Regions from separate parts of the Kribbella sp. NPDC020701 genome, predicted to be linked through region 1. Evidence: riboswitches for the same ligand, from Rfam matches in the RefSeq annotation. Region 1 holds a riboswitch; each other region holds the start of a gene.
The links. Region 1 has a riboswitch for cobalamin ahead of ACZ3HV_RS16640 (ribonucleoside-diphosphate reductase subunit alpha). Riboswitches for the same ligand answer to the same signal wherever they lie in the genome.
Positions count from the first base shown of each region.

Region 2: another riboswitch for cobalamin. It lies ahead of cobN (cobaltochelatase subunit CobN); the one in region 1 lies ahead of ACZ3HV_RS16640 (ribonucleoside-diphosphate reductase subunit alpha).
Region 3: another riboswitch for cobalamin. It lies ahead of metE (5-methyltetrahydropteroyltriglutamate--homocysteine S-methyltransferase); the one in region 1 lies ahead of ACZ3HV_RS16640 (ribonucleoside-diphosphate reductase subunit alpha).
Region 4: another riboswitch for cobalamin. It lies ahead of ACZ3HV_RS02145 (putative cobaltochelatase); the one in region 1 lies ahead of ACZ3HV_RS16640 (ribonucleoside-diphosphate reductase subunit alpha).

Region 1 covers NZ_JBVHFT010000006.1:209,509-216,703, reverse strand. Annotated here, with positions in the region: gene ACZ3HV_RS16640 (ribonucleoside-diphosphate reductase subunit alpha) at 1-2,022, opposite strand, end outside; cobalamin riboswitch at 2,159-2,314, opposite strand; gene ACZ3HV_RS16635 (DinB family protein) at 2,375-2,956, opposite strand; gene ACZ3HV_RS16630 (Fic family protein) at 3,044-4,330, opposite strand; gene ACZ3HV_RS16625 (class I SAM-dependent methyltransferase) at 4,468-5,295, shown strand; gene ACZ3HV_RS16620 (RNA polymerase sigma factor) at 5,330-5,884, shown strand; gene ACZ3HV_RS16615 (hypothetical protein) at 5,881-6,993, shown strand; gene ACZ3HV_RS16610 (class I SAM-dependent methyltransferase) at 7,042-7,195, shown strand, end outside.
Region 2 covers NZ_JBVHFT010000001.1:460,317-467,511, reverse strand. Annotated here, with positions in the region: gene ACZ3HV_RS02115 (alpha/beta fold hydrolase) at 1-3, opposite strand, end outside; gene surE (5'/3'-nucleotidase SurE) at 1-764, opposite strand, end outside; gene cobN (cobaltochelatase subunit CobN) at 777-4,484, opposite strand; cobalamin riboswitch at 4,513-4,654, opposite strand; gene ACZ3HV_RS02100 (DUF3500 domain-containing protein) at 4,964-5,932, opposite strand; gene ACZ3HV_RS02095 (phosphoglycerate mutase family protein) at 5,923-6,603, opposite strand; gene ACZ3HV_RS02090 (cobalamin biosynthesis protein) at 6,594-7,195, opposite strand, start outside.
Region 3 covers NZ_JBVHFT010000012.1:168,509-175,703, reverse strand. Annotated here, with positions in the region: gene ACZ3HV_RS27720 (vWA domain-containing protein) at 1-1,482, shown strand, start outside; gene metE (5-methyltetrahydropteroyltriglutamate--homocysteine S-methyltransferase) at 1,525-3,765, opposite strand; cobalamin riboswitch at 3,892-4,113, opposite strand; gene ACZ3HV_RS27710 (ABC transporter substrate-binding protein) at 4,157-5,023, opposite strand; gene ppdK (pyruvate, phosphate dikinase) at 5,408-7,195, shown strand, end outside.
Region 4 covers NZ_JBVHFT010000001.1:469,985-477,179, reverse strand. Annotated here, with positions in the region: gene ACZ3HV_RS02155 (cobyrinate a,c-diamide synthase) at 1-469, opposite strand, end outside; gene cobO (cob(I)yrinic acid a,c-diamide adenosyltransferase) at 466-1,080, opposite strand; gene ACZ3HV_RS02145 (putative cobaltochelatase) at 1,082-3,094, opposite strand; cobalamin riboswitch at 3,166-3,302, opposite strand; gene ACZ3HV_RS02140 (LLM class flavin-dependent oxidoreductase) at 3,430-4,305, opposite strand; gene ACZ3HV_RS02135 (aldo/keto reductase) at 4,316-5,335, opposite strand; gene ACZ3HV_RS02130 (TetR/AcrR family transcriptional regulator) at 5,424-6,041, shown strand; gene ACZ3HV_RS02125 (helix-turn-helix transcriptional regulator) at 6,124-7,195, shown strand, end outside.

The DNA.
Region 1 (7,195 bases):
GAGCGCTCGTGCCTGGGCGAGCGGTAGATGAGTGAGCCGACGGGCAATGTGCTTCGAATGGTGTTCGTCGTAGAGGTCCTCACCGGTCAACGGAAGCGTTGCCTCGCCGCGACCGAGGATACGTCCCGTGATCGGGTCTCTCGTGGCACCGCGTCCCGCCGACCAGTGGACCTGAGCGTAGGTGTCTCCACGACCCGTCTCCCAGAAGTGGATTTCGCGCGCGGTGAGATAGTCACGTACGAACGACAGGTGAGTGTCGCGCTGTGGGTTACCTGACACCCCCCATTGGTTGCCGTTCTTCGACAGGTGGCCATCACCGAGCAGGATGCCGTACAGGCGTGCGTCGTCCTGGGTGAAGCCACGAACGGGAATGACATCCGTTGGGACGACCTGCCCGACGTAGTCACCTCTGCTGAGCATGCCGGCCTCGACCCAGGCAGCCTGGACCTTCTCCTTGGCGAGCCATTCGAGCGTGCGCTCGTTGCCCTGCTCCATCGGTACGCCTTGAATCGCGTAGAGCGGATGACCGGCGGTGACCGTGAGCGGCTCGATCGAATGCTTGACGTCGACCTCCACCATCGGACCGTCCTGGTCGTAGGTGAAGGTCCTTGTGACCTCGCGGTAATGACCGCTCGCGCCCAGCACAAGATCGCCCACCTTGAGGTCGCGGATCGCTGTTGCCCCGGCTGCGGCGTAGACGAGAGTTTCCGGAGCAAAGCACTGATTCACCGCGACGGCGGTGTCGTTGGCGATCTTCAGGAACGGTACGACGCCTTGCGACTCACCATTGGTGCCGCGGATCTTGGCGCCGATGCCGCGAACCGGGGTCCAGTCGTTGCCGAGACCGCCGGAGTACTTCGCGAGCAGTGCGTTGTTGCGGATGCCGTGGAAGATGCCGGCCAGGTCGTCGTCGACCGTGGTCAGGAAGCACGACGACAGCTGCGGCCGGGTGGTGCCGGAGTTGAACAGGGTCGGCGTGGACGACATGAACCGGAACGAGCTGAGCAGCTCGTAGAACTGGATCGCGCGCGCCTCCCGGTCGTCCTCGCGCAGCGCCATCCCCATCGCAACCCGGAGGAAGAACGCCTGCGGCAGCTCGAAGCGGACCTTGTCGATGTGCAGCAGATACCGGTCGTAGAGCGTCTGCAGGCCGAGGAAGGTGAAGTCCAGATCGCGCTCGGGCCGGATCGCGGCGGCGAGCCGGGCCAGGTCGAAGGTGGCCAGCGCGGGGTCGAGGTGTCCGGCCTCGATGCCGACCTGGATGTAGCGCGGGAAGTAGTCCGCGTACGCCTCGGTCATGTCGGCCTGGCTGGCCTGCCGGGGCTCGCCGTGGACGCGGCCGAGGGCCTCGCGCCGGATCTGGTCCAGCAGCAGCCGGGACGCGGCGAAGCTGTACTGCGGCTCGGTCTCGACGTAGGACCGGGCGGCCATCACCAGCGCGAGCTCGACCTCGTGCTGCGCGATGCCGTCGTAGCAGGAGCCGAGGGTTTCGTCGAGGATCAGCTCGGGGTCGACCGCGTCGAGCCCCTCGGCCGCCTCGACGACGATCACCCGCAGCCGGTCGGTGTCGAGCGGTGCCCGGCTGCCGTCGGCCGCGCGGACCGTCAGCGTGGGCTTCTCGGTGACCCCGGCCGGGTCCGCGGGCGTGCGGGCTTTGGTCCGCTCCTCCCGATAGAGGACGTACGCGCGGGCGACCTGGTGCTCACCGGCGCGCATCAGCGCCAGCTCGACCTGGTCCTGGATGTCTTCGACCTGGACGCTGCGCCGGGCGTCACCGCGGCTGGTCAGGGCGCGCACGACCCGGCCGGTCAGGTCGGCCACCAGGTCACGGACCCGGTGGGTGGCGCCGGCCTCGGCGCCCTCGACCGCGAGGAAGGCCTTGCTCACGGCAACCGAGATCTTGCTCGGGTCGAAGGCGGTGCTACTCCCGTCGCGGCGGACGACGGTGAGTTGGTGGTGCTGATCGGCCGAGCCGTCCGGACCGGTCTGATCAGCGGTCCGGGATGAGGAAGCGATAGTCACAGATGCTCTCTCCACGCGAGAATCGGAGGCCCTCGACCATTGCGCGGGCAGGCGCACGACGACACGGCCGCACCGGCCGGGAACACTGCCGTCACGCCCTGCGACCCACCCGCGAAGTCTCGGACCGCGTGCACCGGCGGTGCACGCGCCGGTGGCAGGTATCCGGACTCGCGGAAGGTCTCCGCTCACCGTTGCGGGGCAGCTCCGGACTTGCACCGGATTCCCCTGTTGCCTCGGCATGGCCCACATCTTGTGGTGCCGACCACTCCGAACCACCAGCAGTAGTGATGCTAGGCGGCCGGATCTACATCTTGTGGTAGCGCCACGCCGCGTGTCGCACATCTTGTGGTTCTCAGGCCGCGACCGCATACAGATCCTGGAGCGTCATGATCTCCGAGCCGTGGTGGATGAGCTCGCGGTTGAGCCGGAGCACGACGTGGCCGAACGGCTCACCCGCGTCCAGCTCGGTCGCCTGGCTCAGGCCGACCGTCATCACCTGCTCCTCGTCCAGCGCGGCGATCGACTCCTGCCAGGCGTCCACCCAATGCGTCAGCCAGGCCACCGCGTCCCGCGCGTTGCCGTGCAGCGTGATGTCGGCCCGGCCCTGCCGGCTCTCGCCGAACGTCCACTCCCAACGCTCGAAGAAGGTCTCGGTCAGATGGGCGATCAGCCAGGCGATCGTGCGCGGGCCGCGATGGTCCGGCTCGTCCGGCCACTGCGCCACCCACTCCCCGGATCCGAGTGATCGGAACCGGCCGGCGTAGTGCCGCCGGACGACGGTCAGGGCCTCGCTGCTCGGTCGCCAGAAGTACTGCTCGTCGGTCAGCTGGGCGAGCCGGCCGGACAACACCATCCAGCTGAAGCCGAGCTGGCCTCGCACCATCGCCATCGCTGATGGGCGGTGCAGGATGTCCCAGTCGAACGGCTCCGGCATCACGGTTCTCACGCTCCCCGTCAGGCGCCTCGATTTGAGACGCGATCGAACATGTGTTCGAATTGTGTCTCGACGGGGAGGAGAAAGTCAATGCGGATGGTGTGTTGGTTCTGGCCTCGACGGAACGGGTCTGCTAGGCGGTTCGATCCGGGTATCGGCCGCCGGGCTGGCGAAGCGCCGCTCGAGCAACGTGAAGGCGTCGATCAGTTCCGGGGCTTCGTAGACACGGTTCCGGCGGCCGTCGGTGACCTCGCGCAGGACCTTCGCCTCGACCAGCTTGGCCAGTCCCTGATTGGCGGCCTGCTGAGACCGATCGATGAGCTGCGCGGCCGCGGCGAGGGTGAGGACCGGGGCCGCCGGCAGTGCCTCGATCAACAGGTCGGTCGCAGATCCCGCGCGGACGGGAGTCGCCCGCTCGCGCCACGCGGTCTTGAGGTCCGTGGCGGTCTGCTCGAAGCGGGCTGCCTCCGCGGTCGCGTGACTGCACGCCATCGCGAACATGCGCAGCCATGGGTTCGCCGCCGACCGCGCCTTGGCGGTGGTCGCCCGTCCGACGTAGCGGAAGTCGGTCAGGGCCTCGATGTACTGGCCCGCGTGCGTGGCGAGCGACAACGACACCGGTGGCACGGTCCGCGCGACCAGGCCGTCGGCCCGCAGGATCAAGTGAATCAACGCACGCCCGGTCCGGCCGTTGCCATCGGCAAAGGGATGGATGGTCTCGAACTGGGCGTGGGCGATCGCTGTCTTGGCCAGCACCGGCAGGCGGGACTCGCGGACGAACGTCATCAGGTCGGCGAGCAGGTCAGGGATCAGATGTGCCGGCGGCGGGACGTAGTACGCCTCGGCGGGGGAGCGGCCGCCGATCCAGTTCTGCAGGTAGCGGATCTCCCCGCCGAAGTCAGGGGTGGGGGACTGGGCCATCAGTCGCCGGTGCGCTTCCAGCAGGTGGTCGACCTCGAGTTTGTCGCCGGCCTGGACGGATTCGGTCACCCACGTCATGGCGTCGACTGCCCCGAGCACCTCCTCGGCGGTGACGTCACCGGGTCCGCTGCCGGCGCGATCACGGAGTACGTCGGCCTTGAGCAGGCGGCGCGCGCCGACCACCAGTCCTTCGATCTGGGAGGACCCGACAGCTTCGGCCCGCAGCAGCAGCCGGGCGAGAGCCTCACTGTTGGTGAGCACGGCGGCCGTTGCGTCGAGCCTGGCGAGGTCTCCGGCGGCGTCCTCGAGGACGGCGAGCACGTCGTCGCTCAGGTCGAACTCGCGCCCGACCAGCGGATCCGGGAAGTACAACTCGTAGGACCCGCCCAACCGCTCCGCCCGGGTGAACCCATCCGGGTGCCCAGGCCACCGATGCAACTCGACCCGTGCCATACCTCTTATTCAAGCTTATCCACAAACCTTGAACAAGAGTCCACAGCCTGTGGATGGTGGTGACTTTGAGTGGCGAGGTGTGGACCCGGTTGTGGGCAGACTGGACGGCGGCCGAACGGAGACGGACGGAGACGCCGGTGACGTTGGACGTGGAGACTCAGGAGATGGTGGCCGCCAACGAGGCGGACTGGGACGCGCGGGCGCCGCTGCATGCGGCCAGCCAGTTCTACAGTCAGCCCGCGGAGTACTGGTTCGCCGACTACGAGTGGGACGACCTCGGTGCACTGCGCGGGCGCGACGTACTCCATTTGCAGTGCCATCTCGGGACCGAGACCATCGCGTTCGCCCAGCGCGGTGCGCGGACCACCGGTCTCGACCTGTCGGCGAAGTCGCTGGATGAAGCGCGCCGGATCGCTGCCAACGCCGGTCAGGACGTCGAGTACGTGCATGCCGATGTGTACGACGCGGTCGATGCGGTCCAGGGTCGTCGATTCGACGTCGTCTATACGGGCAAGGGTGCGCTCTGCTATCTCCCGGATCTGCAGCACTGGGCGAAGGTCGTCCACGAGCTCCTGAAACCCGGCGGTGCGTTGTACGTCGTCGAGTTTCACCCACTGCTGAACGCGCTCCGCGAGGTGTCGCTGCCGGGTGAGACCGATGAACTGGTCCTCCGCGCCGACTACCTCGAAGGTCGCGGGGCGATCGCTCACGATTCCACCGTCACGTACACGGGCGACGAGGTTCCCGGTCGGCAGCGCAGCTACGAATGGCGGCACGGGATCGGCGAGCTCGTGACCACTCTTGCCGGTGCCGGCTTCCGCCTCACTTCTCTGCGTGAGTCCGAGGTCCTGCCGTGGCCGCGGTGGCCCTCGATGCAGCAAACGCCGGAAGGCTGGTGGCGGCTGCCGGACGAGGCGCCCCGCATTCCTTTGCTCTTCGCGCTGAAGGCCGTTCGGACGGATTGACTCAACCTTTCGTCGCCGGGATCGTCATTCAGGTATGGGGCTGATCCTGGGAGACGCGGTGAGCGGCGACGAGGCGGGGCCCACGCCGGGGCGTCCGGCGGGGTCAACGCCCACGCTCACGTCTGGGTTCGAGGCGTTGTTCCGGGCGCAGGCGGCGCGGCTGGTGCGGCTGGCGCATCTGCTCGGCGCGGAGGATGCGGAGGACGTGGTCCAGGAGGCGTTCTGCCGGCTGTACGCCGTCCGCCGGCACCGCGAGATCGCGAACCTCCCCGGGTACCTGAACCGGATCGTGGTCAACGAGGTGCGGTCGCGACGCCGGCGCAAGCTCATCGCCGACCGCAAGATCCTGCATCCGGTCACGGCCGCCCCGGCCGACGAGCAGGTCGAGCTGGCCGAGTCGGTGCTCGGGCTGCTGCGGGCGCTCGACCGCCTGGCGCCGCGGCAGCGCGAGGCGCTCGTACTGCGCTACTGGCTCGATCTACCCCTGGCCGACATCGCCGACGCGATGCAAGTGCGCGTCGGCACGGTCAAGTCACTCGTCAGCCGCGGCCTGGCCAGGCTCGCGGTAGAACTCGAGGAACACCGATGAACGAACCCGAGCGCCGGCTGACGCAAGACCTCGATCGGGCCGCCACACAGGTGAAGGTCGACGTCAACCAGCTGTGGCAGGCCTTCCACGAGCGCACTGCGGAGTCACCCGCCGGCGCCCCGATCAGCCGCCCAGCAGGCTGGCGCCGGCGAGTCGCGCCGTACCTGGCTGCTGCCTCGGTGGCGAGCGTCCTCGTCGTCGCCGCGCTATTTGCCAACGGCAACAAGCCGTCGGCGATCACGACGACACCGGAACCCGTGATCTCGACGAGCACTCCGTCGAGCGGACCGCTGCCGAGCGCGATCGGCGCCTGGGCGTGCCAGGACCGGAGGGTGATCGAACCGGGCATCAACTCCGTCACGGGCAACCGGGTTCGCGCCGTCCTCGATCCCACCGAGACGCCGCCGGAAGCGATCGTGTACGGCGTACCGCGGTATCAGTTCACGCTCAACGGCACGACCGGCGTGCTCGATTACGGTGATTCCTCCGGTCGGCGCATCGCCCGGACCGAGTTGACGTACACGATGACCGGTTGGCTGGTCGGCCGGCGCACAACGTGCTCGGGGCCGGCAGGACGACAGTCACTGGATCCGGCCGCGCTCGGTAAGTACACCTCGTCGCCGTTGCCGCTGGATCCGCAGTCGGCCCAGGTCAAGGCGACCCCGCCGATCGGAGATCCGATCCTGCTCGACGACCGCAGGTACTACGACTCGACGGGGATGCTGCACCATCGGACCCTGTATGCCTTCGCGGTCGAGGGTGGTTACCAGTTCGCCAGCATGCCGGCTGACGGCTCGTACCGGACCGGTGCGGAGACCGAAGACACGATTGGCGCTGCCGACATGTCACCACCGGCAGTGACCAGTGACACCTACATCTTCGGCGGTAGCGACAGCCTGGGTCTGGTCCTCACACTCCTCACCACGAACAAGACCGTGGAAGGTTTGACCTCACGCGACGCCACAACCGGAGCCGCCGGCGCAGCCCAGCAGTTCACGTTCCCGAAGGGACGCACGCTCTACACGGTCGTCCCCGCACCCGCCCGCCAAGGCGCAACCCTCGTCACCATCCACCGCAGCACCGGCGACGACCCGCCCCGACGCTTCTAGGCCGAGTATTCAGTCGAAGCCCGAGCCCGATCCTTCTACCATCAGCCTGTGACAGACGATGGGCGGACACAGCGCGAGAGCGACCTGATCGCGTACTACAACAACGAGGTCGAGGCTCGCGTCGGCCGGGATCTCCCCGACGCACGCGTCGCCCGGCGTACGGCGTACCTCGAGCAACTGGAGCGTGAGGGGCGCCGGACCG
Region 2 (7,195 bases), on a different contig from region 1:
CAAGAGAGCCGCTTCGCGAGCGCGGTGGCCGCCGCGTCGTCCTTGACCTCCCGGATGCCGACGATCGGCGTGACCGTGACGAACCCGGCGGCGAGCAGCGCCTCGTCGGAGTCGGCGACCGGATTGGGCCGCGGCGCTTCCAGCTCGATCATCGGCTCCCCGGTCGGGGCGGTCGTCCCGGTGACACGAGAACGTTTGATCGGGGCCAACGACGCGTGACGGACACCCGCCAGCCGGTCGAGCGGAAGGTCGGGAACATTGATGGTCAGCACCGTGCCGGCCGGTTCCGGAGCGATCCAGCCGAGCGCCTCGCCGGCGACCGCCGCCGCGGTCCGCCAGTGCGCCGGGTCCTCCGAATCGATGCTGATGGCAACCGCCGACGTCCCCTGCCCGGCGGCGGTGAGCGCCGCGGCGACGGTGCCGGAGTGGAAGATCGGTACGCCGATGTTGTGGCCCCGGTTGATCCCCGACAGGACCAGATCCGGAGCCCGCCCGAACGCCCCCACGGACGCCAGCGTCACCGCGAGAGCCGGCGTACCGTCGATGCCGACGTAGGTGACCCCGGCCTCCTCCTCGGACGCCGTCCGGATCGGGCGCCCGACCATCCCCGCCCGGGCCGACCCGACGCCGCTCTCGTCCTCGAGCGGCGCGACCACGAGGACGTCGTACCCGAGCTCGACGATCGCCGGCGCGAGCGCGCGGATCCCCGGAGCCCGGTAGCCGTCGTCGTTGGTGATCAGGACTCTCAGCTGTTCGGGCGCCATGCCTCTACCCAATCAGCCGCGGTCTTCGATGTCACCCTCCGTCTCAAGGACCGCACTCCGCAGCGTCTCCAGCGCCTCATCGGACGGCGATGACCACAGACCGCGCTGGGCTGCTTCCAGCAGGCGTTCGGCGATGCCGTGCCGCGCCCACGGGTTCGACTTGCGGAAGAACTCCGCCATCTCGGGATCGGCGACGTACTCCGTGGTCAGCGTCTCGTACATCCAGTCGTCCACCACGCCCGCGGTTGCGTCGTACCCGAACAGGTAGTCCACCGTCGCGGCCATCTCGAAGGCGCCCTTGTACCCGTGCCGCCGCATCGCCGCCATCCATCGCGGGTTCACCACCCGCGCCCGGAAGACCCGTTTGGTCTCCTCCTCCAGCGTCCGGGTGCGCACCTGCGCCGGTACGGCGGAGTCGCCGACGTACGCCTTCGGGTTCGCGCCGGTCAGGTGGCGGACCGTCGCGATCATGCCGCCGTGGTACTGGAAGTAGTCGTCGGAGTCCATGATGTCGTGCTCGCGGGTGTCCGCGTTCTTCGCCGCCACCTGGATCCGGGCGTACGCGCGTTCCATCGAGCCGCGGGCCTCCGCGCCGTCCAGGCCCTTGCCGTACGCGTACCCGCCCCAGACCGCGTACACCTCGGCCAGTTCGGCGTCGGTGCGCCAGTTCCGCGCGTCCACGAGCGGCAGCAGGCCGGCGCCGTACGAGCCGGGCTTGGAGCCGAAGACGCGGGCGGTGGCCGATCGCAGATCATTGCCCTCAGCAACATCAGCGTCCACGTGGGCGCGCAGGTAGTTGCCGTCGGCGGGTTCGTCGAGGGCGGCGACCGTACGCACGGCCTCGTCCAGCAGCGCGACCACGTGCGGGAACGCGTCCCGGAAGAACCCGGAGATCCGGATCGTGACGTCGATCCGGGGCCGGCCGAGCTCCTCCGGACCGACCACCTCGAAGCCGGTGACCCGCCGCGAGGCCTCGTCCCAGACCGGGCGGCAACCGAGCAGCCACAGCACCTCGGCGAGGTCGTCGCCCTGGGTGCGCATGACCGACGTACCCCAGATGGTCAGTCCGACCGAGCGCGGCCACTCCCCCGTCTCGGCCTGGTGCCGGGCCAGGAGGGAGTCGGCCAGGGCGACGCCGACGTCCCAGGCGTTGCGGCTCGGGATGGCTTTCGGGTCGACGGCATAGAAGTTGCGGCCGGTCGGGAGCACGTTGACCAGACCACGGGTCGGCGATCCCGACGGCCCGGCCTCGACGAAGCGGCCGTCGAGTGCCCGCAGGACGTTCGTCAGTTCGTCACCGGTCCGGGCCAACCGCGGCACGACCTCCGTAGCGGCGAACGTCAGCGATGACTCGACCTGGGCCGACGACCGGCCGAGGATCTCGGTCACGACGACCGGGACCTTCGCGGCGTCCCAGCTCAGCGTCTCCATCCCGACGACGAGCTTCCGCGCGACCGCCTCCAGCAAGTCCACACCATCGGCGCCGCTCACGGCAGGCAGATCCGCGAGCGTCGCCAGGTCTGCGAGCTCGGCGGCCTGTCCAGGGTTCGCAAGCAACTCTGCTTCATCCACCCCGAAGGTCTCCCCCAGCGCGGTCCGCAGCCCGGGGATCGAGTACGAACCACCCCACAGCTGGCGGGCCCGCAGGACGGCGAGCACCAGGTTGACTCGCGCTTCGCCGTCCGGCGCACCACCGAGGATGTGCAGCCCGTCACGGATCTGCACGTCCTTGATCTCGCACAGATACCCGTCGAGATGCAGGACGAACTCGTCGAAGTCGTCGTCCTCCGGCCGCTCGGAGGTGTGCAGGTCGTGATGCAACTGCGCCGCCTGGATCAGCGTCCAGATCTGCGCCCGCAGCGTCGGCACCTTCTCCGGATCCAGCGCCGACACGGTCGCATACTCGTCGAGCAGGTACTCCAGCTTGGCCATATCGCCGTACGTCTCCGCGCGCGCCATCGGCGGCACCAGGTGGTCGACGACGGTCGCGTGCGCGCGCCGTTTGGCCTGCGTCCCCTCGCCAGGGTCGTTGACGATGAACGGATAGACCATCGGCAGATTCCCGAGGACGGCGTCCGGCGCGCAGTCGGCCGCCATCCCGATGCCCTTGCCCGGCAGCCATTCGAGCGTCCCGTGCTTACCCAGATGTACGACGGCGTGCGCGCCGAAGCCACCCTCCTCCGCCGGAGCCTCGAGCCAGCGGTACGCCGCCAGGTAGTGGTGCGACGGCGCCATGTCCGGGTCGTGGTAGATCGCCACCGGGTTCTCGCCGAAGCCACGCGGCGGCTGGATCATCAGCACGACGTTCCCGAACCGCAGCGCCGCCAGCGCGATCGCGGGTTCGTCACCGGATGTGTCGACGTACAGCGAACCGGGCGCCGCGCCCCAGGCCTCGGTCATTGCCTCGCGCAACGATTCCGGCGCCCGCCCGAACCACTGCGCGTAGACCGGCAGCGGGATCTTGGCGACCGCCGACTCCAGTTGCTCGTCGGTCAGCCAGTCGACGTCGTGACCACCGGCCGCGATCAGCCGATGGATCAACCCGTCGGCACCGTCCGCCCCTTGCAGCTCGCTGAGGTCGAGCCCGCCGAGGTCGTACCCGGCCTGCTCCAGCTGCCCGAGCAGGACGACCGCCGAGGCCGGCGTGTCCAGCCCGACCGCGTTTCCGATCCGCGCGTGCTTGGTCGGGTACGACGACAACACCAGAGCGAGCCGCTTGTCCGCAGCCGGCACGTGGCGGAGGCGAGCGTGCGCGACTGCGATCCCGGCCAGCCGGGCACACCGCTCCGGGTCCGGCGCGTACCGGGCCAGCCCGTCGGCGTCGTACGACTTGAACGAGAACGGGATCGTGATCAGGCGCCCGTCGAACTCCGGGATCGCGACCTGGGTCGCCGCGTCCAGCGGGCTGATCGCGGCGTCACTGGCCAGCCACTGCTCGCGGGGCGACGTCAGCGCGAGGCCCTGGATCAGTGGGATGTCGAGGGACGCGAGCGCGCCGGCGTCCCAGGCGTCGTCCGAACCGCCGGCACTCGCGTTGGCCGCGACGGATCCACCGGCGGCGAGCAGCGTCGTGACCAGGACATCGCACCTGCGCAGGAGCTCGAACAGCTCGGCGTTCTCGGATGACGTCGGATCGAGTCCGCGCAGGGTGCCGCAGTACACCGGTAGCGGCTGCGCGCCCGCCTCCGCGACGGCGGTGGCGAGGGTGTCGACGAAGGCGGTGTTCCCGGAGATCTCGTGCGCGCGGTAGTACACGATCCCGACCACCGGCCGGTCGTCCTCGACGTACGTCCCACGCACGCCGTACGCCGGAAGTGCGCGAGGCGGCTCGAACTCGTCACCGGTCAGGAGCAGCGTGTCGCGGAGGAAGCCGGCCAGGTTACGCAGGTTCTCGGAACCGCCTTCGCGGAGGTACGCCAGCGCCTCGGTCACCGCCCCCGCGGGCACGGTCGACAGCGACATCAGCTCGGCGTCGGGCGCGGCCTCGCCGCTGACCACCACGGCCGGCTTGCCGGACGCGACGACCGCGTCGAGCCCTTCTTCCCAGGCGCGCCGCCCGCCGAGCAAGCGAACCACGACAACCTCGGCGGCGTCGAGCAGAGGAGCCAGGCCGTCGAGCTCCAGCCGGGCTGGGTTGGCGACCGCCCAGCCCGCACCCGCCTCGGCAGCGGCAAGCAGGTCGGTATCGGCGGTCGAGAGCAGCAGCAGGTTGGCAGGCACGCCAGTCCTTCCTCGGGGTGTCCACGCCCCGGACGGAGGTACGACGGCGGCAGTTCCTGACTTCCCCATGAGGGTTCACAGTGGCGGGACCGTCCCGGACTCACACCGGGTTCCTGCTGATGCCGTCGATGACGAGCCGACTCTAGCCGACCGACGTTCCGGCCCACTGGGCACAGGCCTCGCCGTTGACCCGACACGGCATCAGGTGTAGGCCGGAATGCTAAGGGTTTGTACTGTGAACGCCCTCTCGGCGTCGCACGGCAGCGTCTTCTTCAGCGCAAGCCATCAGTCCGGCTTCACCTGAAGGAGGCGCCGCGGCCCTCGATGCCGAGACCATGAATGCCAGGATCTGGCTCGGCTTCCACTTCCGGAAGGCCATGACCGACGCCAGCCGCCTCGGTCACCGCACCGCCACGTGGACGATCACCCACGAGTTCCGGCCGCTCCACAGCTGAGCAGCCGAAGCGCCGTGCGCCGCGTCAGCGGTGCGCGGCGTAGTGGGCGGCGAGGAGGTCGATTCCCCAGTCGTTGCGAACGTCACGCCAGACTGAATGGATGTGGTTGGCGTCGTCTTGGGTGTTGTCGTACTCGGCGAGGAACGTCGGGCCGGCGATCGAGTAGTAGTGGCGGTGGCCGACGCCGGGTTCGGTCTCGCCGGCCCAGGCGAAGGTCAGGCGCTCGATGCCCTGGTCGGTGATGTCCTGCCAGGTCTGCAACCCGATCGGTCCGGCGGCGCGGCCGACGTACTGACCGATGAGGAGGCTGAAGAGCTGACGCTGGTCCGCGGTCATGTCGCCGTACGCCAGACCGCGGTGGAGCAGCGACGCGTCGGCGATCGGGTCGTGGCGGGTCAGGATGTCGTCCGGTGCCGCGTCGGAGACCAGTGCGACGGAGAGCTGGCCGGGCTCGAGCGCGTGCAGCAGCTGGAAGCCGAGGTCCTGCTCGGCGGCCAGGAAGCGTCGTCCGGCCGACGGGCCGGTGCGGACCTCCGCCGGGTTCGACCCGAAGAACTGTGGGGTGAACGAGATGGCGCCGTCGACGAGCGTGACGTGCAGCGCGAGGTGGTGACCGTTCAGCCGCCAGGCCCACGGCTCCGTCCCCTCCGGATCGCCCAGCACCCGGAGGAAGTACCGGTCGCCCACGACCGACCCCTCCCACTCCCCCGACGGCGGCAGCGCGGGAATGCCACGGACGATGACCTCGGCGTCCCACACCGCCCACGCATCGGCCGCACCCCGCTCGCTGCACCCGATCGCCACCAGGCGCTCGACCAGCCGCTGCTGCGCCGGCGTCAGCTCGGTCAGCGCAAGGCCGGGCACCGGACCGGGCAGATACGTCCACTGCTGGTGATCAGGCGTGTCGAAGGGTGCCTTGATCTTGTCGAGCTGGTCGGGCGAGAGGCTCGCCAGCAGCTCGAGCACCGCTTCCCGGGTCTGTTCTACAACCATGCCGATCGCTCCCGTTCCGTCGGTTCGTAGTGTGTCCACTGTTCGAACGGCCGGTCCAGCTTGTACCGGAAATCCGGCTGGCGCAGCAGGACGCGTGTTTCGGCGTTCTCCGGGTTCCGCAACGTCTCGAAGAACCGCACCGACCAGTGGAACCAGCGCATGCAGAACAACCGCATCGTCAGCCCGTGTGAGACCAGCAGCACGTTGCGTGGCGCGTCCGCGCTCTCGAAGTCGCGGTGCATCGTCTCCAGGAACGTCGACACCCGGTCGTACACGTCCGACCCCGACTCACCGTGCGTGAACCGGTAGAAGAAGTGCCCGTACCGGTCCCGCAGCTTCTCCTGCTGCTCGATGTCCGCGGTGTCCTGGTAGTTCGCCCAGTCCTGCTCCCGCAGCCTCGGCTCCTCCCTGGCGATGCCGATCAGATCGTCGAGCCCGAGCGAGTCCAGCGTCTGCCGGGCACGCAGGTACGGCGAGACGTACACCCCGACCGGCTCGTTCTCGAACAGCTCCCGCAGGTACGTGCCCGCCTTGGCCGACTGCTCGTGGCCGTGCGCGGTCAGCGGGATCGCGTGGTCGGGGACGCGCTCGAAGATCGTCTTGTCCAGGTTCGCCTCGGACTCGCCGTGCCGGATCAGCGCGATCCGCATCGGCCGTCGGCTCAGCCCCATCGCTTCCCTTTCCACCCGAGGGCCACGATCGCCGCGACCCCGGCAGCTGCGATCCCGACGCGTCGAGCCAGCGCGGCGGTACGGCGTACATCCGCGACGGCCGGCGTGGGCCCGTCCCCCAGCGTGCCACGGTCCTCCTGATACGACCCGTAGCTGTTGGTCCCGCCGAGGGTCAGGTCGAGTGCCCCGGCGAACGCCGCCTCCACCGGCCCGGCGTTCGGACTCGGATGCTTCGGCGCGTCCCGCCTCCACACCGCCACAACCTCCCTGGGCCGCCCGGCCGCGAGTCCGGTGAGCACCGCACAGGCGCGAGCGGGCAGGAGGTTGAGTACGTCGTCCAGCCGCGCCGACGCCCATCCGAAGTTCAGGTACTTCGCCGACTTGTAGCCCACCATCGCGTCCAGCGTGTTGGCCGCCCGGTAGCCAAGCAGCCCCGGTACGCCGAGTGCTCCGCCCCACAGCAGCGGCGCCACACACGCGTCCGACGTGTTCTCGGCGATCGACTCGACAGTCGCCCGGGCGAGCTCGTCGGCCTCCAGGTCGGTCGCGTCCCGCGCACACAGATGGCTGAGTCGGTCTCGCGCGGCCGGGA
Region 3 (7,195 bases), on a different contig from region 1:
GGGTCACGGTTCGAGGGCATGAAGGAGGCGCTGCAGCAGACCACGCCCGAGGACGTCGAGGCCATCAACGAGATGCTCACCGACCTCAACGCATTGCTCGCGGCGCACGCACAGGGCCGGCCGGAGGTGCCGGAGCTGTTCGAGGAATTCATGGCTAAGCACGGCGAGTTCTTCCCGGAGAATCCGCGGAACGTCGACGAACTGATCGACATCCTCGCGCAGCGGGCAGCCGCGGCGCAACGGATGCTGAACTCGATGACGCCCGAGCAGCGGGCCGAGCTGATGGAGCTGTCACAGCAGGCGTTCGGCAGCCCGCAGCTCGCGCAGCAGCTGTCGCAGCTCGACGCGCAGTTGCAGGCGCTCCGGCCGGGCGAGGACTGGTCCGGATCGGAGCGGATGAGCGGTGACGATCCGCTCGGTCTCGCCGATGGTGCGCGGGCGATGTCGGATCTCGCCGAGCTGGACGCGTTGGCCGAGCAGCTGGCGCAGTCGTACCCGGGTGCGCGGTTGGAGGACATCGATCTCGACGCGCTCACGCGGCAGTTGGGTGACGAGGCAACGGTTGATGCCCGTCGGCTGTCCGAGCTCGAGCGGCAGCTTCGCGATCAGGGTTTGCTGGAACGGGCGCCCGACGGATCGTTGCGGTTGTCACCGAAGGCGTTGCGGCAACTCGGTCAGACTGCGTTGGCCGACGTACTGCGGACTGCCCGGGGATCCGGTGAACGCGACGCAGCCAATGCGGGCGCGGCCGGTGAGCTGAGCGGGTCCACGCGGCAGTGGGAGTTCGGCGACACCCAGCCGTGGGACGTTCCCCGGACGGTGCGGAACGCCGTACTGCGGACGGCTTCGCGCAGCGGGTCCGTCAAGCTGGACGTCGCAGATGTTGAGATCGCGGAGACCGAGCACCGGGCCCGGGCCGCGGTCGCGTTGCTGGTCGACACGTCCTGGTCGATGGTCCAGGAGGGTCGCTGGCTGCCGATGAAGCGGACGGCGCTCGCGCTGCACCAACTCATTTCGACGCGCTACCGCAACGACGCGCTGCAGTTGATCACCTTCGGCCGGTACGCCGGAGTCGTCGAGCTGCCGCAGTTGATCGGGATGGAAGGCACCTGGGAACAGGGCACCAACGCGCATCACGCCCTGCTGCTGGCCGGCCGTCACCTGCGCCGGCATCCGGACGCGCAGCCGGTCGTGCTGATGGTGACCGATGGCGAGCCGACCGCGCACCTCGAGCCGGACGGTACGGCGGAGTTCTCGTACCCGCCCGAGCCGGCGACGTTGCGGAAGACGATCTTCGAGGTGGACCGGCTGGCCAAGCTCGGTGCTTCGCTGACCGTGTTCCGGCTTGGTGATGACCCGCGCCTGAACGCGTTCGTCGACCTGCTCGCCCGCCGTAGTGGCGGGCGGGTGCTGGCGCCCGACTCGGACGGCCTCGGTGCCGCGGTGGTCGGGGACTACCTGCGCACTCGCCGGAAACTGTGAGCTGTGGGCACCTTGATAGGTGCCCACAGCAACATCATTCGATCAGGACCTGGCGGCCCGCGCTGCCTCGACCAGGTGCCGCAGGGCGGGGACGACCTCGTCGTACCCGCGCGTCTTCAGGCCACAGTCCGGGTTGATCCACAGTTGCTCGGCGGAGGTGGTAGCGAGGGCGGCCTGGATCAGGGCGGTGAGTTCCTCGGTGCTCGGGACCCGTGGTGAGTGGATGTCGTACACGCCAGGCCCGACCCCGCGCCGGAAGCCGACGGCGGCGAGATCCGCCAACACCTCCATCCGCGAGCGCGCCGCCTCGATCGTGGTGACGTCCGCGTCCAGCCCGTCGATCCCGGCGATCACCGCACCGAACTCCGAATAGCACAGGTGCGTGTGGATCTGGACGCCCGCCGCTGCTCCACCCGTCGCCAGCCGGAACGCACCGACCGCCCAGTCCAGATACGCCTTCTGTTCCGCGGCCCGGAGCGGCAGCAGTTCGCGCAACGCAGGCTCATCGACCTGCACGATCCTGATCCCGGCCGAGACCAGGTCGGCCAGTTCGTCGCGGAGCGCCAACGCGACCTGGTCGGCCGTGGTGGCAAGCGGCTGGTCGTCCCGGACGAACGACCACGCCAGGATCGTCACCGGCCCGGTCAACATCCCCTTCACGGGTCGCTCGGTCAGGGACTGCGCGTACGACGCCCACGGCACGGTCATCGGGGCCGGTCGCGACACCTCGCCGTGCAGGATCGGCGGACGGACGCAGCGGCTGCCGTACGACTGCACCCAGCCGTGTTTGGTGGTCGCGAAGCCGTCCAGTTGCTCAGCGAAGTACTGGACCATGTCGTTGCGCTCGGGCTCACCATGCACAAGTACGTCGAGCCCGAGCTCCTCCTGCAGCCCGATCACCCGTGCGATCTCGGCCCGCATCCGCTCGTCGTACGTCGCTGAGTCGATCCGACCGACCCGCAGATCGGCACGGGTCCGGCGGATGTCCGCGGTCTGCGGGAAGGACCCGATCGTGGTGGTTGCGAGCGCCGGCAGCCCGATCGACTCCTGCGCGGTACGGCGTTCGTCGTACGACGGCCGCTGTCGATCCGCGGGACGAATCGCGGCCGCCCGTTCGCGGACCGCCTGTTCGCGGGCGAGGCCGGACTCCTCGACCGGTCCGCCCGGCGGGTTGCCGAGGTCGACCAGGACCCCTTCGCTGAGGGCTCGGCCGAGTACGACGACCTCGTCGACCTTCTGCCGTACGAAGGCGAGCCGCTCGCGGACGCGCGGATCCAGCTCGTCCTCGGCCTCCACGTCGTACGGGACGTGCAGCAGCGAGCAGGAAGTGGAGACGACCAGCTGCCCGACCGAGTCGAGCAACTTCGCGCAGGTGGAGAGTGCGTCGCCCAACGGCGTGCGCCAGACGTTGCGGCCGTCGACCACTCCGGCGACCACGGTCTTGCGCCGCAGACTCGGCAGTACGGCGAGTTGGTCGACAAGCCCGGGGGCGGACACGAGGTCGACCGCGAGACCGTCGATGGCGGTCGACGTCAGTACTGGCAACGCGGGGCCGGGGTCACCGAAGTACGTCGCGATCAGGAGTCGTGGGCGGTCGGTGAGTGTGGCCAGGCGGTCGTAGGCGCGACGGAGAGCGTCGAGCTCGGCGGGGGTGCGGTCCTGGACCAGGGCCGGCTCGTCCAGCTGCACCCATTCCGCTCCGGCGGATTCGAGTTGGTTGAGCAGGTCGGCGTACGCATCCACTAGGCGGTCGAGCAGGCTGAGCGGTTCGAACCCAGGCGTGACGGACTTCGAGAGCAGCAGGAAGGTCAGTGGTCCGATCAGGACCGGGCGGGTGTCGACGCCGAGCTCGCGTGCGGCCGCCAGGTCCTCGAGCGGCTTGGTCGCGTCGAGCTGGAAGACGGTGTCCTCGGTGAGCTCGGGGACCAGGTAGTGGTAGTTGGTATCGAACCACTTCGTCAGCTCCAGCGGCGCGACCTCGTCCCGGCCGCGGGCCATCGCGAAGTACGTGTCGAGCTTGGAGAGGCCCCGGAAGCGGTCGGGGACGATGCCGAAGAGTTGCACGTGGTCGAGCATCTGGTCGTAGTACGAGAAGGTGTTGCCGGGGAGCACGTCGAGGCCGCGGCCGGCCAGGTCGCGCCAGGTGTCGGCCCGTAGCCGGTGGGCGGCTGCCTCCAGCTCGGCCGCGTTGCTGTCGCCGGACCAGTACTTCTCGACGGCCTTCTTGAGTTCGCGGGCCGGGCCGATCCGTGGGTAGCCCAGCACCGTCTTGATGGTGTTCACGTCTCTCTCCTCGCGAGCGTGCCGATGGTTCGGCGGTTCGCGGAGAGACCGTGCCGGTGGGGTCGGTTGGATGCGGCCGACCGGGCAGGGTCCTCCCACGAGACCGCCGTTCCCGCGCGCACCGGGTTGGTGCGCGCACCGGCGGCAGGTCTTCGGACTCACGGGCGGACCGGTCGCTGACCGGTGGACCTACTGGCCGTCGCTTCCCGGACGCTGGGCGTCCAGTGCATGTGACGGCGGTCGTTCCCGTTCACCGCTGCGGGGCAGTCCCGGATTCCCACCGGGTTCCCTCTTGCCTCGCGCGATCACAACCACATGACCACGCGAACCGTCGGCGTACCCGAGCGTACGCGCGCCGGCCGCGGATCGCCGTACGTCGAGACGAACGCCACTACCGCAGTCGTCGAGCGATCTTCTGATCCGGGGTCTTGTCGTGGAGGAGGGCGGCGAGCAGCTCGATCCCGTCGACGAGCCGGGGACCCGGCCGGGCGAAGTACCCGTTCGCGTCGACCGCCCACACCGGGATGCTCGGTGGGAGGAGATTCAAGAGGTCGGCTGTCAGTCGGGCGGCACCGTCGAGGTCGTACCCACACGGAGCTGAGACGATCACGTCCGGTCGCGCGCCGGCGACCGCCTCCCAGGTGATCGGGGTCGAACGCTGACCCGCGGCGCCCAGGACGTTGGTGCCACCCGCCAGCGCCACCATCTCCGGCAACCAGTGTCCTGGCGCGTACGGCGGATCCGTCCACTCGAGCAACGCCACCCGCGGCCGCGTGCGGTTGGCTCGGACTGCCGCGGCGCGCAGCCGGCGACGGAGGTTGTCCAGGAGCGGGATGGGGTCTCGGTCGATTGCTTTGGCCATGGTTTCGATCGAGGTGAGGACCTCTTCGAGGTTGTGTGGGTCGGTGGTGACCACCTCGGCTTGGCAGCCCAGGTAGCTGAGGGCGTCGGCTACGTCGGTCACGTCGATCGCGCAGACCTTGCACAGGTCCTGGGTGATGACGACATCCGGGTCGAGTTCGCGCAAGGCACCCGCGTCGAGGCGATAGAGATCCTCGCCGGCCGCGACCCGCTGCCGGACCAACGCGTCGATCTCACCCGGCGTCAGCTCGTCGGGCAGCGCGGTCGTCGACACGATCCGCCGAGCCCGCGCCGCCGCCGGATGGTCGCACTCGAACGTCACGCCGACCACATCATCACCGGCACCCAGCGCGAAGCAGATCTCGGTCGCAGACGGCAGCAACGAAACGATCCGCACCTAACGACCTTATCCGCCACCCGGCCCCGCAAGCCCCGCGCCCCGATCCCGCAAGCCCCCTGACCCCACCTCGCAACCCTCACACCCCCGGCCCGCAGGCCACACGACCCCGCCCCGCAGGGCGGGTGAGCCTTGCCGAAAAGTCCTGTTTGGGTTGGCGCGAGGATTCATCGGCGAACGCGACGATTGTCTTGCGTTGTCAATGAGGGAAGGGTTTTCCGGCCTTCGACCTGTGGGCAGGGTCACGTCGGCATCGTGAGACCAGTGTTCAACTGGACTGGTTTTCTGGCTTACCCTGAAAAGACGCCCCCGCCATCGGAGTCGATGGGCCAGCGGACCACACGCCGCGACTCACCAGCACCGCCCGCAACCTTGGGAGTGACAGTGCCGAAACTCGTCTACGACTTCGCCGAAGGCAACAAGGACATGAAGGAGCTGCTCGGCGGCAAGGGGGCGAACCTGGCTGAGATGACCAATCTCGGCCTGCCCGTGCCACCCGGTTTCACCATCACCACCGACGCGTGCCGCGCGTACCTGACGACCGGCTCGGTGCCGCCGGAGCTCGCAGACGAGATCGACCACTACGTCGACGTGCTACAGCAGAAGATGGGCAAGAAGCTCGGCCAGGCCGACGACCCGCTGCTGGTCTCGGTGCGGTCCGGCGCGGCCGCGTCGATGCCCGGGATGATGGAGACTGTCCTCAACGTCGGCCTCAACGACGACTCGGTGAACGGGTTGGCGCACCACTCCGGCAACCCGCGGTTCGCCTGGGACGCGTACCGGCGGCTGATCCAGATGTTCGGCAAGACCGTGCTCGGCATGGAGGGCGAGGTCTTCGAGCAGGCGCTCGACGCGGCCAAGGAGGCCAGGGGTGCCGGCACCGACCTCGACCTGGACGCCGACGACCTGAAGGGCCTGGTCGAGGCGTTCAAGCAGGCCGTGCACGAGCACACCGGCCGCGAGTTCCCGCAGGACCCGCGGACCCAGATGGACCTCGCGATCGAGGCCGTCTTCGGCTCGTGGAACTCCGACCGCGCCATCCTGTACCGCCGCCAGGAGCGGATCGCCACCGACCTCGGAACCGCGGTCAACATCTGCTCGATGGTGTTCGGCAACCTCGGCATGGACTCCGGCACCGGCGTCGCGTTCACCCGCGACCCGTCGAGCGGCCAGCCGGGTGTGTACGGCGACTACCTGCAGAACGCGCAAGGCGAGGACGTGGTGGCCGGCATCCGCAACACGGTCCCGCTGGCGGACCTGGAGCAGATCGACAAGACGTCGTACGACGATCTGATGGCGATCATGGCCAAGCTCGAGGGGCACTACCGTGACCTGTGCGACATCGAGTTCACCGTCGAGCGCGGGAAGCTGTGGATGCTGCAGACCCGGGTCGGCAAGCGGACCGCGGCCGCGGCCTTCCGGATCGCGACCAGCCTGATCGACGAGGGCGTGATCGACACCGACGAGGCGCTGCGCCGGGTCAAGGGCGCGCAGCTCGCGCAGCTGATGTTCCCGCGGTTCGACACGGACGCGGACAAGGACCTGATCACCAAGGCGATCGGCGCGTCGCCGGGTGCGGCCTCGGGCACGGTCGTATTCACCTCCGCGGCCGCGGTCGAGGCGGCGGACAAGGGCGAGAAGGTGATCCTGGTCCGCCGCGAGACGAACCCGGACGACCTGCACGGCATGATCGCGGCGCAGGGCATCCTGACCAGCCGCGGCGGCAAGACCTCGCACGCGGCCGTGGTCGCCCGCGGCATGGGCAAGACCTGTGTCTGCGGCGCCGAGGAACTCGACGTGAATGTTGCCCAGGGCACCATCAAGGTCAACGGCATCGTGATCGGGGCCGGCGAGACGATCTCGATCGACGGCACCACCGGCGAGGTGTTCCGCGGCGAGGTCCCGGTCGTGCCGTCGCCGGTCGTCCAGTACTTCGAGGGCTCGCTGGCCCCGGACGCCGGGGACGAACTGGTGGCCGCCGTACACCGGTTGATGACGCATGCCGACGAGGTACGGCGGCTCGGCGTACGGACCAATGCGGACACCGCGGACGACGCGGCCCGCGCGCGGCGGTTCGGCGCGGAGGGGATCGGGCTGTGCCGGACCGAGCACATGTTCCTGGGGGAGCGGCGCGAGTCGGTCGAGCGGTTGATCCTGGCGGACAACGACGCC
Region 4 (7,195 bases), on a different contig from region 1:
GGTCCGAGCCGACCTTGTTCAGGATCACGCCGACGATCCGCACCTCGGTGTCGAAGGCAACGAAACCGGTGACGACGGCACCCACGCTGCGCCCGGCCGCCGACGCGTCCACGACCAGTACGACGGGTGCCTTGAGCAACTTCGCGACATGCGCGGTCGAGGAGTACCCCTCGGTCCCGAGGGCGCCGTCGTACAGGCCCATCACGCCTTCGACGACGGCCAGGTCCGCGCCCACGGAACCGTGCGCGAACAGCGGTGCGACCCGCTCCTCACCCGACAGCATCGGGTCGAGGTTCCGCCCGGGGCGGCCGGTGGCGACCGCATGGAAGCCCGGGTCGATGTAGTCCGGGCCGACCTTGAACGGGGCAACCGTGTGCCCGGCCTGCCGCAACGCGGCCATCAGTCCGACGGCCACGGTCGTCTTCCCCGCGCCCGATGACGGCGCCGCCACGACCACCCGGGGGATCACCACTCGATACCTTTCTGGCCCTTCTGGCCCGCGTCCATCGGGTGCTTGACCTTCGTCATCTCGGTGACCAGGTCGGCGGCCTCGACCAGCCGCGGGTCCGCGTTGCGGCCGGTGATCACGACGTACTGGTGGCCGGGGCGGTTCACGAGGGTGTCGACCACCTCGTCGACGTCGACCCAGCCCCACTTCATCGGGTACGTGAACTCGTCCAGGACGTAGAGGTCATGGGTCTCCGCGGCGATCCGGCGCTGGATCTCACGCCAGCCCTCGAGCGCGTCGGCGGCGTGGTCCTCCTCGGTGCCGGCCTTGCGCGACCAGCTCCAGCCCTCACCCATCTTGTGCCACTCGACCGGCCCGCCCTGACCGGTTGCCTCATGCAACTGACCGAGGGCCTTGAACGCACCCTCCTCGCCGACCTTCCACTTCGCGCTCTTGACGAACTGGAACACGCCGATGTTCCAGCCCTGGTTCCAGCCGCGCAACGCCATCCCGAAGGCGGCCGTCGACTTCCCCTTCATCTCGCCGGTGTGCACCATCAGCAGCGGGCGGTTCCGGCGTTGCCGGGTGGTCAGGCCGTCCTCCGGCACCACGGCCGGTTGTCCCTTCGGCATCTCAGGCCGCCTTCCGTTCGGTGACGGTGCGAATGAGGCTGCCTGCGGCAACTTCCCCGAGGTCGAGGTACTCGGCGCCCAGATCGGCGGCGAGCTCCGCGGCCAGGCCGAGCCGGACGCCGCGGCGCGGTTCACAGTCCACCACGACGGCGGAGATGCCTTGCTGGGCAAGCCATCCGGCCGCTTGCTTCGCCTTGGCGAACGCCTTGTCACCGTGGGTCGCGCGGCCGTCGGTGACGAGCACCAGCAAGGGGCGGCGGCGTGGGTCGCGGATCGCGGCGATCCGGAGTACTTCGGCCGCCTGGAGCAGACCTTCGGCGAGCGGTGTGCGTCCACCGGTCGGCAGCGACTCGAGCCGTCGTACGGCGGTCTCGACACTGCCGGTGGGCGGCAGGGCGACCGTGGCGTCGGCGCCCGCGAAGGTGACGAGGCCGACGGTGTCGCGGCGCTGGTAGGCGTCGAGGAGCAGCGAGACGATCGCCGTCTTCACCTCGCCCATCCGCTTCTTCGTACCCATCGAGCCAGAGGCGTCGACACAGAACAGGACGAGGTTGCCCTCACGCCCCTCGCGGACGGCGAACCGCACGTCAGACGCCCGTACGGCGAGGCCGGCGCCGGTGCGCCCCCGCGCGTACTGGTGCGGAGCGGCGGACCGGATCGTCGCCAGCAGATGCGGCCGCCCGGACTCCCGCCCGACGCGCTGCCGATCACCCACCACGCGACCGGCCTCGGTGATCGCCCGGGAACGCCGTCCCGCAACCCCCGCGCCAGCAGCCTGCACACTCAACAACCGAGCCTTGAAAGGCTCCGAACTCCCAACCACCTGACCCGCCGGCGTCGGGCCGGGCCGCTCGTCCGGGCCTGTCCCGGGCTCCGCCTCGGCACGGTCGTGGGCAGCCGGGTCGGTGTCGGCTGGACTGCCGTCGGCATCCGTGGGGTCCGCTCCCCCTCCCGGGCCGTCCGGGTCGTCGTCCGGGTCCTGCGGGGGCGTGCTGTCCTGGATCGCTTGCTCCAACTGCTCCTCGTCGAGGCCCGGGGCGTCGAAGGGGTTTCGCCGGCGGCGGTGCGGGAGGGCCAGTTTGGCGGCGGCGCGGACGTCCTCCACCTCGACGACCGTGCGGCCGGACCAGGCTGCGTGGGCGACCGCCGTACGCGCGGTGACCAGGTCGGCACGCATCCCGTCGACGTCGAAGGACGCGCAGATCTCGGCGATCTGGCGGAGCGCGGCGTCGGTCAGGATCACCTCGGCGAGCAGGTCGCGGGCCTTGACGATGCGCTCGGCGAGTTCGCGCTGCGTTCCGTCGTACCGGGCGATGAAAGCATCCGGATCAGCCTCGTACCCGAGTCGTGCGCGCATGACCTCGACCCGAACGGCGGGGTCGCGGCTGGCGACGACGTCGACGGTCAAGCCGAACCGGTCCAGCAACTGCGGGCGGAGCTCCCCCTCCTCCGGGTTCATCGTGCCGACCAGGACGAAGCGTGCCGGATGCGTCACCGACACCCCGTCGCGTTCGACCGTCGCGCCACCCATCGCGGCGGCGTCGAGCAGGACGTCGACCAGGTGGTCGTGCAGGAGATTGACCTCGTCGACGTACAGCAGCCCGCGGTGCGCGGCGGCGAGCAACCCGGGTTCGTACGCCGTGATGCCCTCGGCCAGCGCCTTCTCGAGATGCAACGACCCGAGCACCCGGTCCTCGGTGGCACCCACCGGCAACTCCACCAACCGCGCCGCCCGAGAAAAGACGCCGACGGGCTCGGGGTGCGGACCGTCAGGGCAGTCGGCGGACGGGTGCTCAGGGTCGCAGGAGAACCGGCAGCCGGGGACGACGTCCACCGGCGGGAGGATCTCGGTCAAGGCGCGGACCGCGGTCGACTTCGCCGTACCCTTCTCACCCCGGATCAGCACACCGCCGATCGCCGGGGAGATCGCGGCCAGGATCAGCGCGAGCTGGAGATCGTCCATCCCGACCACCGCGGTGAACGGGAATCCGGTGGACGGTGAGGCAGGCCGCATCGCGGTGGGTCCCTTCGTCGAGCGGGTATCCACGCCCGCTACGGCAGCTGGTACGCCGTACCGCGGAGACCGCGGCCCGACGGACGGACGCGGATGTCCTGGCTCCCGGGCGGCGACTGAACCGACCCGGTCACAGTGGCGGGACCGCCCCGGAATCCCGGCCGCAGCCGGTCACCGGTGTTCCTCCACAACCGTCGGCCCGATCATGGCACACGCCACCCCGGCGCTCAGCGACGAGGTTCACACCGACGCGTACCGAAGAACGGGTAGTGGTCCCCTCCGACGTCGATCGGCGGCCGCTCTTCACGCGGGGGCGCCGAGGCTGAGGCTGACCACTACCCGTTGTTCGGTACGGAAGAGGTGCCGATGAGCTCGTCGGCAACCCACCGCGCGACGTGGGCCGGGTAGGGGTCCGGCAGTCCGAGCACGATGTGCCCGAAGCCGGCGTCGACGGCCTCGGCGATCGCGTCCTTGGTGGCACCCGGTTGGGTGTACGAGACGGGCAGGTGGATCGAGCGGGTGATCGACGCGGAGTCGCGGCCGATCTCGGCGCAGTAGCGGTCCAGCAGTGCACTGCGGCGTACGACGTCGTCGATGTCGCCGCCTGGGATGTTCCACAGGTCGGCGTGCTCGGCGACCACCCGGAGCGTGCCGGACGAACGTCCGCCGATCAGGATCGGCGGGTGCGGGCGCTGGACCGGTTTGGGGTTGCCGAACGCTCCGGTGAGGCGGTGGTACTCGCCCTCGAAGTCGAACGGTTCGGCCTCGGTCCACAGCCGCCGGATCACCGTGCAGGCTTCGGCGAGGCTCCCGACGGAGTGCGCGAAGTCGTCGTACGGCAGGCCGTGGGCGTCGTACTCGCGCCGGGCCAGTGGGTGGCTCGGTCGTGAGCCCGCGCCGATACCGAAGTCGAGCCGTCCGCCGGAGACGATGTCGACGGTCGTGGCGATCTTGGCCAGCATCGCCGGCGGACGGAACCGATTGCTGGTCACAAGCAGGCCGAGGCGCAGTCGTTCGGTCTGCGCGGCCAGCGCCGAGAGCAACGTCCAGCCTTCGTATGTCGGTCCGCCCGGATCACCGCCGATCGGCATCAGGTGATCGAACAACCATGCGTGCTCGATCTCCGGGATGGCGTCCGCCTCGCGCCACACCCGCAGTACGTCCTGGTAGTCGACCTGCATCGGCGCGGTCATGATCCCGAAACTGGGCATAAGTCCTCCTTCAGCGACGCCGCAGCGACGGCTCGAGCAGCGCGGGTGGCGTGTCGAACTTCTCGTGCGGAGCGAGGTCGGTGCCGGGGGCAACGATCGTGTCGATGGCGTCGAGCACGTCGGCGGACAGCACGGTGTCGGCCGCCGCGAGCTGCGAGTGCAGGTGATCCAGGGTTCGCGGTCCGATGAGGGCGCTGGTGACGGCCGGGTGGGCGGTGACGAAACCGAGGGCAAGCTGGATCAGCGTGAGGCCGGCCTCGTCGGCCACCTTGGCCAGCTGCTCGACGGCCTCGAGCCTGGCCTGGTTGTACGGAAGGGTGGTGTCGAAGCGCTCAGGCGCCACCACCGAGCGGTTGGTGCTGATCTCCTGGCCGGCGCGGACAGCACCCGACAGCCAGCCCGACGCCAACGGGCTCCACGCCAGCGCGTCGAGTCCGTACTCCTCGATCACGGGCAAGACGTGGGCCTCGATCCCGCGCTGCAGGATCGAGTAGCTGGGCTGTTCGGTGACGTAGCGGCCGAGGTGGTGCTCGCGAGCAGCCCACTGGGCCTGCACGATGCGGTACGCCGGGAACGTCGAGGAACCGAAGTAGCGGATCTTCCCGGCGCGCTGCAGGTCGGTCAGCGCCGACAGCGTCTCCTCGTCACTGGTGGTCGGGTCCCAGCGATGGATCTGGTAGAGGTCGACGTGATCGACGCCGAGACGGCGCAGGCTGTTGTCCAACTCGGTGACCAGCCAGCGGCGCGAGCTGCCCTGATGGTTGCGCTCGTCCCCCATCGGCATGGTCGCCTTCGTGGCCAGCACAAGGTCGTCGCGGCGGCCGGCGATGGCCTTGCCGACGATCTCCTCGGACTCGCCCTGGCCGTACATGTCGGCGGTGTCGATCAGGTTGATCCCGGCCTCGAGGGCGGCGTCGACGATCGCGGTCGCCTCGTCCTGGCCGGTCCGGCCGATCGCGCCGAAGTTCATCGCGCCGAGCGCGAGGGTGCTGACCTGGACGCCGGTGCGACCCAAGGTGCGGTACTGCATAGCGGTGCTCCTCCTGGCATGATGGGTATGCGGAACGATGTTCCGTTACCCAACATACGGAACGCTGTTCCGTTTAGCAAGGAGGACCATGCCCGGCAGCGGATCAGACCAGCCTGCCCCGCGGAAGCAGGCCGACGGCGGATCGGAGCCGCCGGCGCAGCGGAAGCGGGCCGACGCCCGGCGGAACGAGAAGACGCTGCTGGATGCCGCCGCAGCGGCCTTCGTCGACTCTGGCGTCGACGCCCCCGTCCGTGACATCGCCGGCCGGGCCCGCGTCGGAGTGGCCACGATCTACCGCCACTTCCCGACGCGAGCCGACCTCATCGTCGCCGTCTACCGGCACCAGGTCGAGGCCTGCGCCGAGGCGGGTCCGCGGCTGCTGGCGGACAGCACCTCACCGCACGCGGCGTTGGCCGGCTGGATCGACCTGTTCGTCGACTTCCTGGCCACCAAGCACGGTCTTGCCGAGGCTCTGCAGTCCGACGATGCCGCCTTCCAGAATCTGCACGCCTACTTCCTCGACCGCCTGGTTCCCGTGTGCGCCCAACTGCTCAAGGCGGCCGCCACGGCCGGCGAGGTCCGCTCGGATGTGGACGCCTACGAACTGATGCGCGGCGTCGGCAACCTCTGCATCGGCGCCGGCAACAACACCGGGTACGACGCCCGCCGCATGGTCACCCTCCTCATCGCAGGCCTCCGCACCTGATCACCAAGGCTCGAACGCTTGATCAATGGCCAGTTGAACAAGGCCTCCCGGTAAGGCGACGCAGGGTGTTCACTGAGTACACATGGGGGGTCCGCAGCCCGATCATCGCTTCGCCGGACGCGCTGCCGAACAACAGTTCCTCGGCGACGCACTACGGCACGCCGTCACCGGCGTCCCCCAAGCAATCGTCATCCACGGCGAAGCCGGCATCGGCAAGACCCGCCTGACCCGCGAGATCTGTTCAGATCCGGAGCTGAATGTGCTCTGGGGATCGTGTGTGCATTTCGGCAGCTCGTCGGTCCCATTCGCACCGATCACCGGGGTGTTGCAGGACTGGCTGACCTGGGCGAGTTCCGATGAGCGGGCCGAGGTGCTCGACGGGATCGACGGGCTCGCTGCCCTACTGCCCACCCTCGGAAGCACCACCGCCGACACGACGAGGCTGCCGGTGCTCGTCGACCTCGTCCTGAACCGGATCGCGGCCCGACGGCCGACTGTGGTGGTGGTCGACGACCTTCAGTGGGCCGACGTCGCCTCACTCGATGTGCTGTCGTACCTGATCGCCGGCTTCCGCGACCAGCGCCTGATCCTGCTCGCCACCTGCCGCACCGAGGAACGCCCGGAGGGCCATCCACTGCACGGCTGGCTGGCAGACATGCGACGAATGCCCCTCTTCAGCGAGATCCGGTTGGAGTCGCTGGACCTGGACGCCGCCACCGCCCAGATCGAAGGCCTCCTCGGCCAAGCACCCGACATCGAACTCGCCAGCGAGGTCCTGACCAGATCAGACGGCAACCCGTACCTCATCGAACTGATGGTCCGCGGTCTGACCGGCCGCGAACACGCCCTCCCCACGACCGTCCCGACCGCCCTCCGCGAGGCCCTCCTTGCCACCTGGCACAGCCTCCCCGAGCAGTCCCGCCTGATCACCAGAATCCTCGCCGTAGGCGGCCGCCCAACCTCATCCGCCGTACTAGCCGAGGTCGCATCCATCAACGGCCTGGACTCCACCGTGATCCCTCCATGCCTGTCGGAGGCGCAAGACCGAGGCGTGGTGACTGCCGCGGGCGAGACCTGGTGGTTCCGGCACCCGCTGCTGGCTGAGGTCCTGTACGACGGTCTGCCTGCCAGTCAAGCGATCGAGCTCCATGCCG